One region of the Streptomyces deserti genome, then DNA from elsewhere that is predicted to be linked to it. Evidence: riboswitches for the same ligand, from Rfam matches in the RefSeq annotation. Region 1 holds a riboswitch; the other holds the start of a gene.
The links. Region 1 has a riboswitch for glycine ahead of gcvP (aminomethyl-transferring glycine dehydrogenase). Riboswitches for the same ligand answer to the same signal wherever they lie in the genome.
Positions count from the first base shown of each region.

Region 2: linked by a shared signal. The riboswitch ahead of gcvT (glycine cleavage system aminomethyltransferase GcvT) and the one ahead of gcvP (aminomethyl-transferring glycine dehydrogenase) in region 1 are both predicted to bind glycine.

Region 1 is NZ_BAAGRZ010000058.1:2,610-6,007, reverse strand. Features, by position in the region: gene ACYVMZ_RS38355 (DNA polymerase IV) at 1-980, shown strand, start outside; gene ACYVMZ_RS38350 (PRC-barrel domain-containing protein) at 1,065-1,439, opposite strand; glycine riboswitch at 1,554-1,649, shown strand; gene gcvP (aminomethyl-transferring glycine dehydrogenase) at 1,826-3,398, shown strand, end outside.
Region 2 is NZ_BAAGRZ010000016.1:142,055-145,452, forward strand. Features, by position in the region: gene ACYVMZ_RS24845 (enhanced serine sensitivity protein SseB) at 1-553, opposite strand, end outside; gene ACYVMZ_RS24850 (AAA family ATPase) at 617-1,282, opposite strand; glycine riboswitch at 1,503-1,601, shown strand; glycine riboswitch at 1,602-1,725, shown strand; gene gcvT (glycine cleavage system aminomethyltransferase GcvT) at 1,763-2,917, shown strand; gene gcvH (glycine cleavage system protein GcvH) at 3,028-3,398, shown strand, end outside.

The DNA.
Region 1 (3,398 bases):
CGGTGGGCCTCGCCGCCTCCAAGATGCTCGCGAAGATCGCCTCGGAGCAGGCCAAGCCGGACGGGCTGGTGGTCATCGAGCCGGGGACCGAGCGGGCCATGCTCGGGCCGATGCCGGTGCGCACGCTGCCCGGTGTGGGCCCGGCGACCGGTGACCATCTGCGGCGTGCCGGGATCCACACCGTCGAGGAACTCGCCGAGGCCGGTGAGGACGAACTCGTACGGCTGCTGGGCAAGGCCCACGGGCACGCCCTGTACGCGATGGCGCTGGCGCGGGACGAGCGGCCCGTGGTGGCCGAGCGGGAGGCGAAGTCGGTGTCGGTGGAGGACACGTACGACGTGGACATCCACGACCGGGTGCGGGTCGGGCTGGAGGTGCAGCGGCTCGCCGACCGGTGCGTGCGGCGGCTGCGCGGGGCCGGGCTGTCGGGGCGGACCATCGTGCTGAAGGTGCGGCGGTACGACTTCTCGACCCTCACCCGGTCCGAGACGCTGCGCGGGCCCACTGACGATCCGGCGGTGATCCGGGAGGCGGCGGCCCGGCTGCTGGACTCGGTCGACACGACGGGTGGCGTACGGCTGCTCGGGGTCGGGGTCAGCGGGCTCGCCGACTACACGCAGGAGGATCTGTTCGCGCAGGCGGCGGGGGAGCGGGCCGACAGTCCCGTCGAGGAACCCGAGGAGGTGCCCGTCGAGGAGCAGCAGGCGCCCGTCGAGCGGAGATGGCCCGCGGGGCACGACGTGCGGCACGCCGAGTACGGGCACGGGTGGGTGCAGGGCAGCGGACTCGGGCGGGTCACCGTGCGGTTCGAGACGCCCGAGTCGGAGCCCGGGCGGGTGCGGACGTTCCGGATCGACGATCCGGACCTGGAGCCGGCGGATCCGCTGCCGCTGGTGCCGCGAAGACCCGGGGAGGGCGGGGGGTCCGATGCGGATGCGGATGCGGGGTCCGTGGACGCGCGGTCGGCGAGCCAGGGCTGAGGCGGACAGGAGCCCGGGCCTGGCCGGGCTGGGCTCGTCTCGACGGTTTCCCGCCGACGGGGGTGCAGGACCGCGAGCCCGGTCTCAGGCCGTCTCGTCCGTGCCCGCGAGTCTGCCGACCTCGTGGTCCGGGAGCGGGGGAGGAGCGGCCACGTCGAGACCGTAGTGGTGGTAGAGCTGGAGTTCCTGCTCCGGGGAGAGGTGGCGGCCGACGCCGAAGTCGGGGGCATCCTTGATCAGGGCGCGGTCGAAGGGGACGTGGAGGGCGCCGTCGATCAGCTCGCTGGGCTCCAGGGGGACGAAGGCGTCCCTGCTGAACAGGCCGGTCCGTATCGCGGCCCACTCCGGGACGCCGGTGGCGTCGTCGAGGTAGATTTCGTCGATCGTGCCGATCTTGGTGCCGTTCCGGTCGAACGCCTTGCGGCCTATCAGGTTGCGCGGATCGATGTCGGTTCGCACGTGCCCTCCAACTGGTCGCAACTCATTCGTAAGCACTACAAAACGGCACAATTGGGAACGCGGCCACTCGAAGGCCCGGGCGTTGACCTCGCTGGTAGGCTGGCAGACGGCTGCTGACCCCGTGCGGGAGAGTCCTCCAGGCACCATCGGAGGCGCCGAAGGAGCAAATCCTCCCCGGAATCTCTCAGGCCCACGTACCGCACGGACGAGGTCACTCTGGAAAGCAGAGCGGGTGTCGACGGCTTCCGCTCTCACCGACGGTGAAAGCCGGGCGCTTTGGGGCGATCCGGTGAAGCTCTCAGGTTGAGATGACAGAGGGGGAGGCCGTCCGGGCACCCGTGCCGTGGTGCCCCTCGAAGGTCGTGTCAGACCAGGAGGCCTCCGCAATGACCGCCCATCGCACTCCGCTCTCCGAGCTCGAGCAGGGAATCCCCTTCGAGCAGCGCCACATCGGGCCCGACCAGGAGGCGCGGGCCAAGATGCTCGCGCAGGTCGGCTACGGCTCGCTCGACGAGCTCACCGCCGCCGCGGTCCCGGATGTGATCAAGAACACCGACGCGCTCGACCTGCCGGGCGCGCGCAGTGAGGCCGAGGTGCTGGCCGAGCTGCGGTCGCTGGCCGACCGCAACCAGGTCCTCGACTCCATGATCGGGCTCGGGTACTACGGCACCTTCACGCCGCCCGTCATCCTGCGCAACGTCATGGAGAACCCGGCCTGGTACACGGCCTACACGCCGTACCAGCCTGAGATCTCGCAGGGTCGGCTGGAGGCGCTGCTCAACTTCCAGACGATGGTCGCCGACCTCACCGGTCTGCCGACCTCCGGGGCCTCGCTGCTGGACGAGGGCACCGCGGCCGCCGAGGCGATGGCGCTGTCCCGGCGTATGGGCAAGAACAAGAAGGGCCTGTTCCTGGTCGACGCGGACGCGCTGCCGCAGACCATCGCCGTGATCCAGTCCCGTGCCGAACCGACCGGTGTCGAGGTCGTCGTCGCCGACCTCGGCGAGGGCATCCCGGCCGAGGTCGCCGAGCGTGAGATCAACGGCGTGCTGATCCAGTACCCGGGTGCCTCCGGGGCCGTACGCGACATCAAGCCGGTCATCGACCAGGCGCACGAGCTCGGCGCGCTCGTCACCGTCGCCGCCGATCTGCTCGCGCTGACACTCCTGAAGTCGCCGGGCGAGCTCGGCGCGGACATCGCGGTCGGGACGACGCAGCGCTTCGGCGTGCCGATGGGCTTCGGCGGGCCGCACGCCGGATACATGGCGGTGCGGGAGACGTTCGCGCGGAGCCTGCCCGGGCGGCTCGTCGGCGTGTCCGTCGACACGGACGGGAACAGGGCGTACCGGCTCGCGCTGCAGACGCGCGAGCAGCACATCCGCCGTGAGAAGGCCACCAGCAACATCTGCACCGCGCAGGTGCTGCTCGCCGTGATGGCGGGGATGTACGCCGTCTACCACGGGCCCGAGGGCCTGAAGGGCATCGCGCGACGCACCCACCGGTACGCCACCATCCTCGCCGCGGGGCTCGAGGCCGGTGGCGTCGAGGTCGTGCACGGCGCCTTCTTCGACACGCTGACCGTGCGCGTCGCGGGCCGTGCCGCCGAGGTCGTCGCCGCCGCGCGTGAGAACGGTGTCAACCTCTGGCACGTCGACGCCGACCACCTGTCCATCGCCTGCGACGAGACGACCACGCGGGCCCAGGTGGGTGCCGTATGGGCCGCGTTCGGGGTCGAGGGCGACATCGAGGCGCTGGACGCGGTGACCGAGGAATCCCTCCCGGCCGCGCTGCTGCGCACCGACGAGTACCTGACGCACCCCGTCTTCCACCAGCACCGCTCCGAGACGGCGATGCTGCGCTACCTGCGCCGGCTGGCTGACCGGGACTACGCACTGGACCGCGGCATGATCCCGCTGGGCTCGTGCACGATGAAGCTCAACGCGACGACCGAGATGGAGC
Region 2 (3,398 bases), on a different contig from region 1:
CCACCCCGATGCCCTCGAACTCGGCGGAGGCCGCGGAGAGGAAGTCCACCGGGTCGTCCTGCCAGTCGGGTTCGAAGAGGCGGACCCGGCCGCCGCTCGCGGGACCGTCGAGCGGGGTGCGTCCGACCCGGCACAGTTCGGCCACGGCGGGCGGCGGCAGCGGGATGCCGACCACACCGCCCGGGTTGACGGCGATCCCGGCCTGCGGGGGCAGGCCGCGGGCGAACTCCACGGCCGGGGCGATGGTGTACGCCATGTGGGCGCCGACCACCTGGCGGAACTGCTCCTCGGAGCTGAACACCGGCACATACGCCTGCCCCTCGATCTCCAGGGAGGGCAGGTCGAGGGGGCCGCTGTGCGGGCCGCCGCCATTGGGCAGCGGGATCCAGACGAAGCTCCGGCCGAGCACCTCGATGATCCGGCCGCCGGCCGACGGTCCGACGCCGAGGGACGCCGAGAGCACCTCCTCCAGCTCGTTGCCGGGCCATCCGCCGTGCGGGTGGGGGTGCGCCTGCGCCGGGAAGTCCGCGGAGAAGTCCGCCGGGAAGTCCATCTGCCTACCGCCTGCCTGGAACCTGCTGTGGCTGAAAGGCTAACCGGTACCGCACCCCGGCGTTCAGCCCGTGAAGCCGATGCGGCGCAGGGTGTTCGCCGCGTCCCGGTCCACGAGGATCGCCGAGCCGCAGCCGGCGGGCAGGTCGCCCTTCTCGACGGAGCGCAGCAGGCGGGTGGTGGCCGCGCGGTGCCGCAGGAAGGCGTAGCGCGAGACCCCGCGGCCGCGTTCGCGCTGGCCGGCCAGGGCCTGTTCCGGCGTGACGTCGAGCAGCAGCAGGTGCAGGACGCCGCCCCGGCGGCGGGCCTCGCGGGCCAGCCAGCGGCGCACCCAGGCCTGCGTGCCGCAGTCGTGCACGACGATCCCTTCGCCGGTGCGCAGGGCGCGGCGCAGCCCGGTGTAGTGGGCGAGGCGGACGAGCGGGCGGTAGACGGCGTAGGGGAGGAAGCGGGGCATCCGGGTGTCCCAGCGGTCGCGCGTGTCCTGGGAGTCGATGCGCACCCCCTTGACGGCGCGCCGCATGAGGGTGGACTTGCCGCTGCCGGGCAGACCGGTGATCACGACGAGGTCCTGCGGGGCGAAGAGCAGGGCGTGCGGGCTGCGGCCGCCCCTCTCCCGCAGATCACGGACGACGGGTGACCGCAGTGGGCCGCACGCCTCCCGAGCCGGGTCGGGCTGCTTGGGCAGCGCCATGCCCGTGGTCGTGGCGTACGCCGTGGTCCTGTTCACCGTGATCGTCCTCCCCTGGGGCCAGGTACGAGTCCCATCCCCGCCGAGTGTAAAGAGAAGGTAATGCCGGAGGTCTCGTGTTTTCGTTCACTTCCCGCAACAGGCGTGTCACAGCCTGCTGTGATCGCCTGTGCACGCTGTGCGTTCCCTGTGAAAGGTCCCCCTGCCACGCCCGAGAGATGCGTGCAATGATGTGCGCGCCAACTGCATACCGGCCGTTTGAATCCGCGCGGGAGAGTTCCCAGCACACTGTCGCTGGGGCGCCGAAGGAGCAAGTCCCTCCCTTGAATCTCTCAGGCCCCGTTACCGCGCGGGCGAGGCACATCTGAAAAGCGGGCCACCCCTGACGACCGGAAGGGGCGGTCCCACCCAAGGTGCAAGCCGTGATCGTCCCTGTGGCGGTCGTGGCGAACCTCTCAGGTTCCGATGACAGATGGGGAGGAACGACCTCGCCGTCATGCCCTGGGAGACGACCGACCGATGAGCAGTGCCGATTCCCCTGTATCCCCCGCGTCCCATCCGCTCCGCCATACCGCGCTCGATGCCGTGCACCGTGCGCTCGGCGCGACGATGACCGACTTCGCCGGCTGGGACATGCCCCTGCGCTACGGCTCCGAGCGCGACGAGCACACCGCCGTCCGTACGAAGGCCGGGCTGTTCGACCTCTCGCACATGGGCGAGATCACGGTGACCGGCGCCCAGGCGGCCGCGCTCCTCGACTACGCGCTGGTCGGCAACATCGGCGCCGTCAAGGTCGGCCGCGCCCGCTACACCATGATCTGCCGGGAGGACGGCGGCATCCTGGACGACCTGATCGTCTACCGGCTCGCCGAGACCGAGGCCCCCGAATATCTGGTCGTCGCCAACGCCTCCAACGCCCAGGTGGTGCTGGACGCCCTCGTGGAACGGTCCGCCGGCTTCGACGCCGAGGTGCGCGACGACCGTGACGCCTACGCGCTGATCGCCGTCCAGGGGCCCGAGTCCCCGGGGATCCTGAAGAGCCTCACCGACGCCGACCTCGACGGCCTGAAGTACTACGCCGGGCTGCCCGGCACGGTCGCCGGTGTCCCGGCGCTGATCGCCCGTACCGGCTACACCGGCGAGGACGGCTTCGAACTGTTCGTGAAGCCCGAGCACGCGGTCGAGCTGTGGCAGGCGCTGAGCAAGGCGGGCGAGAGCGCCGGACTGGTCCCGTGCGGGCTGTCCTGCCGGGACACGCTGCGCCTGGAGGCGGGCATGCCGCTGTACGGGCACGAGCTGTCGACCGGGCTCACCCCGTTCGACGCCGGGCTCGGCCGGGTGGTGAAGTTCGACAAGGAGGGCGACTTCGTCGGCCGCGCGGCCCTGGAGCGGGCCGCCGAGCGGGCCGCCTCGCAGCCTCCCCGGGTCCTCGTCGGCCTGGTCGCCGAGGGCCGCCGCGTCCCGCGCGCCGGGTACACGGTCGTCGCCGGCGGCGAGGTGATCGGCGAGGTCACCTCCGGCGCCCCCTCCCCCACGCTGGGCAGGCCGATCGCGATGGCGTACGTCGACCCGGCGCACGCGGCGCCGGGCACGCCGGGCGTCGCGGTGGACATCCGGGGCACCCACGAGCCGTACGAGGTCGTGGCGCTGCCGTTCTACAAGCGCCAGAAGTAGACACTTGACGCGCGGCCCCGCGTGACCCCGCGCACATTCACGCTGCTCAGCAGCGGTTTCAGTAGTCCCCCATTCATCAGCACTCCCCCGCGTACAGGAGAATTCAGGCCATGAGCAACCCCCAGCAGCTGCGCTACAGCAAGGAGCACGAGTGGCTGTCGGCCGCCGAGGACGGTGTCGCGACGGTCGGCATCACGGAGCACGCGGCCAACGCGCTCGGCGACGTCGTCTTCGTCCAGCTCCCGGAGGTCGGTGCCACGGTGACCGCGGGCGAGACCTGCGGCGAGCTGGAGTCGACCAAGTCGGTGTCCGACCTGTACTCCCCGGTCTCCGGTGAGGTCACCGAGGTCAACGAGGACGTCGTGAACGACCCGTCGCTGGTGAACTCGGCCCCCTTCGAGGGCGGCTGGCTGTTCAAGGTGCGCCTCACGGACGAGCCGGCCGACCTGCTCTCCGCCGCCGAGTACGACGCCCACATCGC